DNA from 2 places in the Halovibrio sp. HP20-59 genome. Region 1 is predicted to be linked to the other one. Evidence: predicted binding sites of a transcription regulator. Region 1 holds the regulator's gene; the other holds the start of a gene.

Region 1 (5,990 bases):
TGCCTATTATGACCGCGACGAAATTATTTTAGAGACCGGGCAGGCGGGCGAGTTTGTGTTTTTAATTCACAGCGGTGAGGTGGCGGAATTAGATCCTACGCTACCGTCCTCTAGCGCCCGTATCGGGCACTACACCGCGGGGGATCTGTTTGGCGCGATCAGTATTTTAAACGGTAAAAGCCGCTATCGCTTTCAGGCCGAGCAAGAATGCTTGTGCTACCTGTTGCCAAAAGCGTTATTCCAACAGTTGTGCCAGCAATATCCGGATTTCAGTCATTTTTTTCGCCAGTCGCTGGCGCATAAAGCGCGCTTGTTGACCGAGAAACGTGCCGAAGGTGGCGTCACCATGGCGGGCTTTATGTTGGCCAAGGTGAGCGAATGTTTGCGCGAACCGTTACTGATGGTAGCGTCCACCGATATTGCCAGTGCGGTGCAGCAGTTAAACGAAAGCCACGCCGATAGCCTGCTGGTCGATACCCAAGGTCAACTGGGCATGGTGACCAAAACCGATCTGCTCAATGGTTTGGTACTGGAAGGCCGTGACGTTTCCTCCCCGGTGGATGAGATCGCGCACTTTAATTTGGTGACCGTTGCGCCGGATCAATACCTGTTTGAAGTGCTGGTCCTTATGACGCGGCACAAAGTGGCGCGCGTGGTCGTGATGGAGAACAACGCCTTGAAAGGCGTTGTCGAGCTCACTGACGTACTTAGCTACTTCTCAAGCCGTAGCTACGTCGTCAGTTTACAGGTCGAGCAGGCGACCAGTTTGCAAGCGCTCTCGGCGGCTAGCCAACGCACCCCTGAGCTTGTTAAAGCGCTCATGGCCCAAGGGGTAAAACTGCGTTTCGCTATGGATCTGCTCGCCGCGCTGAATGGCCGTATCATGAGTAAAGCCTGGGAGTTCACTATTGAGGAGCAGTATCGCGAGCAGAGCTGCATGATGGTCATGGGCAGTGAGGGTCGCGGCGAGCAAATTCTTAAAACGGACCAGGATAACGGCTTGATTCTCGCCGATGATGCGCAGTGGCCCGGCCTGGAAAGCCACATGCAAACGCTCACCGATACCTTGATTCAGCTGGGTTACCCGCCATGCCCCGGCAATATTATGGTATCGAATCCCGAGTGGGTGGCCACGGTATCGCAGTGGAAAAGCAATATAGCCAAATGGGCTAGCAAGCGTGATGGCGACAGTCTGTTAAAACTAGCGATAATGCTCGATGCCCACGCTGTGGCGGGTAACCCGAGCCTGCTGGAAAGTGTCCGCGAGGAACTGTTTAAACGCTGTTCAGGCGATGAGCTGCTGCTGTCCTACTTTGCGCGCACGGCACTACGCTTTTCAACGCCGCTGACACTGTTTGGCTCGCTGAAAAAGCCTCAACACGGTATCGATATTAAAAAAGGCGGCATTTTCCCGATTGTTCACGGCGTGCGCACCATGGCGCTTGAGCGACGTATTAGTGCCACTTCGACGTTTGAGCGCTTAGACGCACTGGCCGCCGACGGTCGTTTGGACCGCCGTTTTGCTGATGACTTAGGCGAGGCCTTGGCACTTTTCACCGAACTGCGCCTTAAACAGCAGCTCAGCATTTTGGATACGGCGAGCAATGGGCAAGAAACTGACTCCCAAAAGGGCAGTCGCGCGAACCGCGTGGTGGTGCAAGACCTCTCTTCGCTTGAACGGGACCTACTGCGCGAGGCGCTGCACATTGTGAAAGACTTCAAGCAGCGTCTTTCCCATCGTTATCATTTGGAGTATTCGTGAGTGGAATAGGGATATTGGACAAACACGTGGCGCTCTTTAGCGGGCCTCTACGTACCATGCGCCGTGAAAGCGATCGGCGCCGCTGTGCTCATTCGCCCTATGCGTGGCTATTTCAGCCCTATATGGGCGATGAGCTTGTCGCGCTGGCCTGTTATGAAACGTCCATGCCGTCATCGTCAGTGATCAGTGTTGCGGCGGTCGTGCTGAGTCAACAGCAGGTGCATACCAGCCGTGCCTTTGAGGCGACGCTAGGCACCGTCGAGCAGCCGGACAGCGCTTTACTACGACGTCATCAGTTGCTGTACAAAGTGGGTGAAATAACCGACTCAAACAGTAATAGCTTAAGCGCACTAGTGGAATTTATCGGCAATCGACCAATTGTGGGGTGGCAATTAGCAAAGCGAATTGGGGGGCTCAATACACTCCTTCGTCGTCGCTTGAACTTCGCACTGCCTAATGCCCAGGTCGATGTGGCGAAGCTGCACCAGCGCCAGCTGCGCCGCCTGCGCCCGTTGTTGGAGGCACCCAGTAGCTTTGCCCAGGCACTGGCGTGCTGGCAAGTACCCGCCATGGGAGGTCAGAGTGTACTCGGTGAGGCAACCTCAAGCGCACTGTTGTATATGCGTTTACAGCGCCTTATGGCGGAACTGCCTAGGGATGAGTAAGAGGCGCATAGGTTAGGGAGGGGCAAGCCATCGTTGGTTCAAGCGGTGAGTGTTGTTAGAATGATGCTTTAATTTTGCTCTCTAGCGTTTCTCATCTCACCATCTCCTCGGCAGTGCCTATACCATGCAATCGCTTGATCATTTTGCCCCCGCTGATTTTGAAACGACGTTATCCGCCCCCACGGACGCTGAGCACGATCAGTCAGCGCTGGCAGCCAAACAAAAGCGCGAATTTAACAAGCTGCAAAAGCGCCTGCGTCGAGAAGTGGGCAATGCGATTATTGATTACCAAATGATCAATGAAGGTGATCGTGTGATGGTGTGTCTTTCCGGCGGCAAGGATAGCTATACCATGCTGGAGATTCTGCGCAATTTGCAGCGCAACGCGCCGGTCAACTTCTCCTTGGTGGCGGTCAATTTAGACCAAAAGCAGCCGGGTTTTCCTGAACACGTGCTACCAAAATATCTGGATAAGCAGGGCGTGGAGTACCATATTGTCGAGCGCGATACCTACTCGGTAGTGAAAGAGAAAACGCCGGAAGGCAAAACCACCTGCGCGCTCTGTTCACGGCTAAGACGCGGCTCGCTTTACGGCTTTGCCGAAGAGATTGGCGCCAACAAAATTGCCTTGGGTCATCACCGTGAAGATATTTTGGAAACGCTGTTTCTGAATATGTTTTTCGGCGGCAACTTGAAAGCGATGCCGCCAAAACTGCTATCAGATGATGGTAAGAACATCGTTATTCGGCCGCTGGCCTACTGCAAAGAGGCAGATATCGCCGAATTTTCGCGGCTAATGGAATTTCCGATCATTCCCTGCAATCTATGCGGCTCCCAGCCCAATATGCAGCGCCAAGTGGTCAAAGAGATGCTTGCTGAGTGGGATAAAAAGTTTCCTGGCCGCTTGGAAAGTATGTTTAAAGCCGTCACCAATATCGCACCTTCGCAGCTCGCAGACCGTCAACTGTATGATTTTGCAGGGTTGGAAGCCAGGCAGGCAGAACTCTTGGCTGGGCGCATCCAGGCTTTTAACGTTAGTTAGCCGTTTGTTCTTCCTCTTCGGCGAGGGTAAGCAAACGTGGCATGTCGAGGATATTGACCTCACGGCCCGAAACTGCCACCACGTTTTGTTGCTGAAAGCGGCTTAATATACGGCTGACCGTTTCCACCGCTAAGCCCAGGTAATTGCCGATATCGGCCCTGGGCATGGAAAGGCGAAAGCTATAAGGCGAGTAGCCCCGGCGCCGAAAACGATCCGAAAGGGTAATTAGAAAGCTTGCCAGCCGCTGGTCGGCGGTTTTACGCGACAGCAGACGCATCATGCGCCGGTCATCGCGCAACTCTTTACTCATGCTGCGATACAGCTGGCCGCGCAGCTCAGGCAGCTCCTCGGAGAGTAAATCCAGGCGATCGAAGGGGATCTCGCAAATGGTCGTGGTTTCCAGGGCGATTACGCTGCCGGGGTACTGCTCTTCGTCAATGCCATCTAACCCGACTAACTCACTGGGGAGATAGAAATTGGTCAGCTGCTCGCTGCCGTTACCTTCGGCAGTGATCTGTTTCAAACTGCCCGAACGTACCGCGTAAACGCTGGTAAAGGTGTCGCCTTGGCGAAACAGCGGCTCGCCTTTTTTGAGCGGCGCTCGGCGACGAATAATCGCATCGAACTGCCCCATATCTTCCAGCTCAAGGGCAAGCGGCAGGCAAAGTGAGCTCAAGCTGCAGGTTTGGCAGCGTGCTTCGTGGAGTAGTGAGCGGCGATAGCTCATAGGTTCCGACATGCGTTGCTCCTTGAGTGGGTCACGCTTATCAATTAGAAAAACCTTACTTATTATAGCCGCTTTAGCATGCCTGCCCAAAGGTGATTAAACAATCTTTGAGTAGCGCTGACCTGTTTGCCCAGGTAGGTGAGTATCAAATGCCATGGCTAGATGGCGAATCAGTAACCGCCCCATGGGCGTGGCGTTAAGTTGGTCGCCGCTGCGGGTCAGTAAACCATCCTGCTCGGCAACCTCCAGGCGTTCAAGCGCGGGTGCAAAGTAGCGCGGGGCATCAATGCCCCAGCGCTGACCAACGGCGGCCAGGTCAATGCGCATATCGCACATCAGTCGCTCAATGACGTCTCGGCGGATAAGGTCGTCATTACTCAACCTTACGCCACGTCCCGTAGCTAGCCAGCCCTGATCCATCGCCGCTTCGTAGCGGGCCAGCTCGCTAGGATTTTGGGCATAGACGTCATCAATGCGTGAAATTGCCGAAACGCCAAGCCCGACCAAGTCGCACTGAGCGTGGCTGGAATAGCCCTGGAAGTTGCGCTGTAGCGAGCCTTCGCGCTGGGCAACCGCCAAGCTATCGTCTGGGCGGGCAAAGTGATCCATGCCGATATGCACGTAGCCTGCTGCGGTGAGCATTTCGATGGTGGTGCGCAGAATCGCCAGCTTTTCTTCGCCACCCGGCAAGTCATCGACATTGATGCGCCGCTGGGGTGCAAAGCGCTCGGGCATATGGGCGTAGTTAAACACTGATAGGCGCGCCGGGTTTAGCTCAATAACTTGACGCAGTGTATCCGCGAAGCTCTTTTCGGTTTGAAACGGCAGGCCATAAATGAGGTCGAGGTTGAGCGAGCGAAAGCCCAGGCGGTGGGCCTCATCCATGAGCGTTTCAGTGAGCACCCGTGGCTGAATACGGTTAATCGCTTTCTGCACCAGCGGGTTTAAATCCTGCACACCCAGGCTAATGCGGTTAAAGCCTAGCGCTTGAAGGTGGCGGAGGGTAAACACATCCGCTTCGCGGGGATCTATTTCAATCGCGTAGTCGCGATCAGCCGCGGACGAAAGGCCAAAGCGCGCATCCAAACGGTCAATCAGGTCGCCCATCTGGTTTAAGCTGAGAAAGGTGGGTGTACCGCCGCCCCAATGCAGCTGCTCCACCGGTCGTGATGTATCCAAGTGGCGGGCGGTCAGCACCATTTCCCGGTCAAGCCGGGTTAAATAGGGCTCGGCCAGGGCGGTGTTTTTGGTAGCGATTTTATTACACGCACAGTAAAAGCAGATCTTGCGGCAGAAGGGCACATGGACATAAATCGATAGCGAGCGATGGCTGGCATTGCTGCGTTCCATCGCCTGGGTTAGGTCGCTGGGCGTAAATTGGTCGTGAAACGACAGCGCTGTCGGGTAAGAGGTATAGCGTGGGCCACTGGTATCGTAGCGGCGCAGCAAGGCTTCATCCCACTCCGGCTGCGTGGGCGCTGCCGCAGCGGAAGCGGCACGAGGTGAAGCCGCAAGGGCATGAACGGGCATGGGAAAGGCGCTCCAACGTTAGGGACTACCGCTAGCTTAATCCTAGCGACCGGTACAAACGTTGAGCCACGTCATGCTATTAGAGGGTGTGCGCCGTGAGCGCCCACAACTGCCACAGTGCAAAAGCGATAATCGTCACCGCGGCCAGGCTGCGCGTTGCGGGGTGACGAATCAAATGGCTTAGCTGGCGCGCGGCGAGGCCTGTAGCGAGTAGTGCAGGGAGAGTGCCAAGACCGAATGCGCCCATGAGCAGGGCGCCTTGCA
Region 2 (5,990 bases), on a different contig from region 1:
GCGTTATCCTCTTTTGAAAGCCACTCCGATATGACCTGTGTCAAAAGCCAATAAAAAATAGGTGACTAAAATGCTCGGACTTTCCCCGTAAGGAGTCTCGCTATGGAGCTTGTATGTCCCGCTGGTAACCTGCCCGCCTTAAAGCGCGCCGTCGATGAAGGTGCCGACGCTGTCTATTTCGGTTTCCAGAACATCACCAACGCACGGCAATTCGCCGGGCTAAACTTTACCGACAAACGTGCCCGGGAGGGGATCGATTACGTCCACCGACATGGCAAACGCGTTTTTTGCGCTATTAATACCTACCCCCAGCCCGATGGCTGGCAACACTGGACTCGGGCCGTGGATCAGGCCGCCGAACTGGGCGTGGATGCGCTGATTCTCGCCGATATGGGGCTGCTCGACTACGCTACTCGCCATCACCCCGAGATCTCGCGGCACCTTTCAGTGCAGGGTTCGGCGACTAGCCATGAAGCGCTACGCTTTTACCGCCAGCATTTCGGCATCAAGCGCGCCGTGCTGCCACGGGTGCTGTCAATCACTCAGGTACGCGACCTGGCCAAGCAAACACCGGTAGAGCTGGAAGTGTTCGCTTTCGGCAGTCTGTGCATCATGGCCGAAGGACGCTGCTATCTCTCCTCCTACCTGACCGGCGAATCGCCCAATACCCGGGGCGTCTGCTCGCCGGCAGCCCACGTGCGCTGGGAAGAGACTCCGCAAGGCTTAGAATCGCGCCTAAACAATGTGCTTATCGACCGCTACGCCGAAGGCGAGCGCGCTGGCTACCCCACCCTATGCAAGGGTCGCTTCGAGGTAGCGGGTGAGACTTACCACGCCATCGAAGAACCCACCAGCCTCAATACCCTGGAGCTATTGCCGGAGCTGCGCGACCTGGGCATCAGTGCGGTCAAAATTGAAGGTCGCCAGCGCAGCCCTGCCTATGTCTCGAAAGTAGCCAGTATTTGGCGTCAGGCGCTCAACCGCCTAGCGACTGAGCCTGAACGCTTTCATCCAGAAGCTGCCTGGATGTCCGGCCTTGCCGAGCTTTCCGAAGGCGCCATTACCACCTTGGGCGCCTATGAACGGCGCTGGAAATAGGAGCTAACAATGTCGAGCACCACACTGCCCCAACAACCGATCTCGTCCAGCGATCCTCTACAGCTTTCCCTCGGGCCGGTTCTTTTTTACTGGACGCGAGAGCGCTATGAGGCGTTCTACCGTGAAGCAGCCGACTGGCCGGTAGAGATTATCACCTTAGGCGAAACCGTCTGCTCCAGGCGTCGCGACATGAAATTGGACGACTGGGTAGGCATTGGGCGCGAGCTTGCCCAGGCGGGCAAGCAGGTTGTACTCGCCAGCCAGACACTGATCGAGTCTGAGGCCGACCTGCGTGACCTGCGCAAGCTCTGCGATAACGGTGACTTTATTGTCGAGGCCAATGATCAGAGTGCCCTGCAACGCCTCTCCAGTGCCGGACTGCCGTTCATCGCCGGTGCTGCGCTCAACCTTTACAACCCGGCGACACTGGGCGTTATGGCCCGTGCCGGCATGCGGCGTTGGCAAGCGCCGGTGGAAATGTCACAGCAAGACTTAGCCAAGCTTATTCACGATTGCCACCAGGCAGGCATTCCCCACCCATGCGAAGTATTCGCCTACGGGCATCTCCCCTTGGCCTGGTCGTCACGCTGTTTTACCGCCCGGCGTCACCAAACACCCAAAGACCGCTGCAAGTTCGTCTGCCAAAAATACCCCGAAGGCTTGGTGCTACGTTCACAAGAGTCCCGGGATGTTTTTACCCTGAACGGTATTCAAACCCTTTCCAGCGCCTGCCAGGATCTGCGCCATGAACTGACGGTCATGGCGGATATGGGGGTGGCAGTGGCGCGTCTCAGCCCAAGAGCGGAAGGCATGGCCGAGGTAGCCAACGCCTTCGATCAGGCCCGACACGGTAGGTTGCCTGCTCCCGACCCGTTGGCATTGGTGGAGGCCGACATCTGCGACGGTTACTGGTACGGCCGACCGGGTATGGATAATACCCGCACGATGATCGACTAAAGCAATAGCCTAAGCGCCACCACGCCTTACTATTTTTCTTCATCGCTTTTGATCTGGGTCATTCTTTGAAAATCCTGAACGCTTATCCTAAAACACAACATATAGTATTTATTTTAATAAATGTGTACATATATAGGTGAATTAGGTGAAAGACTCCACCAGTGTTCAGGTAGCAAAGCATCATATTGACGTCGCCTCAACGGTCAACGAGTACCTCCAACGCGCCGACTGGCGTGTTCATGCCAATGCCAACCAGGGCTACTCATTGGGTGGTTTGATACTCAATGTATCGGGCAAGTTGATCGCTAATTACTGGCTCGATGAAATTTATCCACACGCCGTGGGGGAAGCCCATCGAGAAGGTGATTTGCATATTCACGACCTGGATATGCTGTGCGGCTATTGCGCCGGCTGGTCGCTGCGTACTTTGCTGCATGAAGGATTCAATGGGGTGCCGGGGCGCGCCGAAAGCCATCCACCCCGCCACCTTTCCAGTGCCCTGGGGCAAATGGTCAACTTTCTCGGCACCCTGCAGAACGAGTGGGCCGGGGCACAAGCCTTCAGTTCTTTCGATACCTATCTGGCACCCTACGTGCGTAAGGATGGCCTTTCATACGCCCAGGTAAAGCAGGCGATACAGGAGTTTATTTACAATCTCAACGTGCCGTCGCGCTGGGGTAGTCAGACACCTTTCACCAACTTGACCTTCGACTGGGTCTGCCCCAACGACTTGCGCCAGCAGGTGCCGGTTATCGGCGGCGAGGAGCAGCCGTTCAGCTACGGTGAGCTGCAGGTTGAAATGGACCTAATCAACCGGGCCTATTTGGAAGTCATGGAGGCCGGGGATCGCCACGGGCGTGTGTTCACCTTCCCTATACCCACTTATAACATCACTCATGATTTCGACTGGGAAAGCGACAACGCCGAGCGGCTCTTCGCACTGACCGCCAAGTACGGCCTGCCCTACTTTCAGAACTTTCTAAATTCGGATCTGGAACCTCACATGGTGCGTTCCATGTGCTGCCGCCTGCAGCTTGATTTGAGTGAACTGCTCAAACGCGGCAACGGTCTGTTCGGTAGCGCGGAGCAAACCGGATCGCTGGGGGTAGTAACGATCAATTGCGCCCGGCTGGGCTACCGCTTCGCCGGCGACCGGGCCGGGCTGCTCAGCGAGCTGGATCGCCTAATGTCGCTCGGGCGCGATAGCCTCGAACTCAAGCGCGAGCGCATTCAGCAACTGATAGATCAGGGGCTCTACCCCTTTACCCAGCGTTATCTGGGCACGCTGCGCAATCATTTCTCCACCCTAGGAGTGAATGGGCTCAACGAAATGGTGCGCAACTTTACTGGAGATCGCTGCGATATCGCCGATTCAGAGGGGCTACAGCTGGCGCTTGATCTGCTTGACCACGTCCGCGAGCGAATGCGCGAATTTCAAGAACAGACCGGCCATATGTACAACCTCGAAGCCACACCGGCGGAAGGCACGACTCACCGTTTTGCGCGGGAGGATCTGGCCCGTTTTCCTGCCATTCTCCAGGCTGGCACACCCGAGGCGCCCTATTACACCAATTCCAGTCAATTGCCGGTAGGCCATACCGATGATCCCTTTGAGGCACTTAGCCACCAGGATCCCTTACAGACGCGCTATACCGGCGGCACGGTACTGCACCTCTATATGCGCGAACGGATTACCTCGGCCTCGGCCTGCCGCAAGCTTGTAAAAACGGCACTTTCTCACTTTCGCTTACCCTACCTCACAGTGACGCCGACCTTTTCGATCTGCCCGGTACATGGCTACCTGTCCGGTGAACACGAGTTCTGCCCCAAGTGCGATGAAGTACTCTGGGCGCAAACGGCGAACGCAACCTACATCGCCACTGCATGAGGCTATTGCCTCAGTTTTATCAACACATAAAAGGAGCACACAAATGCAAACCACTCAATATGCTAACTTGCCCACTGAACAGCGCCAGCGCTGCGAAGTCTGGACCCGCGTCATGGGTTACCACCGGCCAGTGAGCCAGTTCAATATCGGCAAGCGTGCCGAACACCAGGAACGCCGCCATTTTGCCGAAGGCGCCGCCTCTCAGTAGCTGACATTCCCTTCTTTTTCACCACGGCTGGGTGCCCGGCAATAGGCACCCAGCAGGGTTATCACTATGTCGCTTATAACGACCCTTGACGATGCCAGCAATGAAACTGCCACGGTTCGGCTGCCTATTGCCGGCCTTGTCCCCATAACGACCCTGGACTATCCCGATCATCTGGCGTGCGTTGTCTTTTTACAAGGCTGCCCGCTACTGTGCGGCTACTGCCACAATCCCACCATGATCGCGCCGCGACGAGGCGAGCTTCATGAGTGGCAGGCGGTGCTGGAATTCCTGGCCACTCGCCAAGGCCTGCTGGAAGCCGTGGTTTTCAGCGGTGGAGAGCCAACCCTGAATACCGGTTTGCCAGCGGCGATTAAGCAAGTAAAAGCCATGGGCTTTAAGGTAGGGCTGCATACCGCCGGCGTTTATCCTGAACGCCTAACGCGGCTACTGCCGGACCTTGACTGGGTGGGATTGGATGTTAAAGGGCGTGGAAAAGCATTTGACCGTATCTGTGGCCGCCCCGGCATGTGGCAGCTGCATGCCCGCAGTTTGGGGGCCATAATTGAAAGCGGGGTCAGCTTCGAGTGCCGCACCACCATCCACTGGCAAGATTTTCAGCTTGGCGACGTGGAACGCCTGGCGCTAACCCTTGCCGACTGCGGTGTACGCCACTACGCGCTACAGCTGGCTCGCAGCGAGCAATGTCTTGACCCCACCTACTCTCAGCGAGTTGCCGATATTCCATCTACAGTTCAGATGAGCGCACTGATCAACCGTTTGAAACCGCACTTTGAGCAGCTTGAGCTAAGACACTAACGCTGTCTTTCTTGACCCAGCTTAGCATTAGTACACCTATGTTCTTATTGCAACTTACTGAACATTCATACAACATGTTTGTTTTATAGATTGGCTACTATCGGAGCACAGCGCACTCCATGCATCTCACCCGATTCACCGATTATTCAATACGCGTATTGATCTTTCTTGCCGTAAAAGGAGAAGAACGCTCTACCATCAATGAGATCGCAGAGACCTTTGATATCTCCCGCAATCATTTGATGAAAGTCGTTCAAGAGCTTAGTCAGAAGAACTACGTTACTGCTATCCGAGGTAAGAATGGCGGCTTACTGCTCACACGTGACCCTGCGACTATCGTGCTGGGCCAGCTTGTGCGCGAAATGGAACATGGCATGGAGTTAGTCGAGTGCTTTCATAGCGACAATAGCTGCATTATCACACCCTCATGTCGGCTACGGCCCATCTTAAACGAAGCATTGACAGCGTTCCTGGCGGTACTTGACCGTTATACCCTGGCAGATGTGTTGACCAACCGTTACCCGCAGCTGGCGGGATTAATGCGTATACCCACCGTCAACACCTGACGATCACTAGAAACAAGCCTATCGATGTCAGACAGGAAAGCCCTCCCTAGCTGCACTACAATAAATGCATTATAGATACACTTTAAGCTCACTATTAATGATCTCCACTTTGTCCAATGAGGTTGTCTATGGCTATCACTCCTCCATCCATGCCCTCCGTTGCTCAATCTGAGGCGTCACTAACTACAGACGCACCTAATAGCTTTAAGAAATGTCGCGGGCGCGGCGTAGCTATCATTGTGTATATGCTCTTTCTGGGTAGCGTGTTGGCTGTCGTGACTGCTCCCATCGGGGCGCTCATCGCCCATATGAAAAAAAACGACGCCGAGGAATGGGTCGCTTCCCATCTGCAGTTTCAGATTCGAACGTTCTGGCTAGGGCTATTAGGCGGGGTACTGTTCACTGCTATTTGGCATCTAATGGGCTGGATCGGGCTACCCGCAGTAGCCCCCTGGGC

The links. Region 1 encodes FNR, which switches genes on or off when oxygen is low (the NO sensors DNR and NnrR bind a similar motif). Its sites were predicted from a motif close to TTGATNTANATCAA; they were not measured.
Region 2: a site for FNR is predicted at 2,104-2,117, ahead of RZA33_RS08840 (ribonucleoside triphosphate reductase). Genes of this name have one in related genera too.

What each region holds. Positions count from the first base shown of each region.
Region 1 is NZ_JAWJUW020000001.1:130,108-136,097, forward strand. It holds gene RZA33_RS00625 (DUF294 nucleotidyltransferase-like domain-containing protein) at 1-1,762, shown strand, start outside; gene RZA33_RS00630 (DNA polymerase III subunit epsilon) at 1,789-2,427, shown strand; gene ttcA (tRNA 2-thiocytidine(32) synthetase TtcA) at 2,552-3,469, shown strand; gene fnr (fumarate/nitrate reduction transcriptional regulator Fnr) at 3,462-4,208, opposite strand; gene hemN (oxygen-independent coproporphyrinogen III oxidase) at 4,293-5,726, opposite strand; gene RZA33_RS00650 (sulfite exporter TauE/SafE family protein) at 5,806-5,990, opposite strand, start outside.
Region 2 is NZ_JAWJUW020000006.1:54,765-60,754, reverse strand. It holds gene ubiU (ubiquinone anaerobic biosynthesis protein UbiU) at 103-1,098, shown strand; gene RZA33_RS08845 (U32 family peptidase) at 1,108-2,055, shown strand; gene RZA33_RS08840 (ribonucleoside triphosphate reductase) at 2,201-3,943, shown strand; gene nrdD (anaerobic ribonucleoside-triphosphate reductase) at 3,987-4,151, shown strand; gene RZA33_RS08830 (anaerobic ribonucleoside-triphosphate reductase activating protein) at 4,218-4,967, shown strand; gene RZA33_RS08825 (Rrf2 family transcriptional regulator) at 5,087-5,533, shown strand; gene RZA33_RS08820 (hypothetical protein) at 5,662-5,990, shown strand, end outside.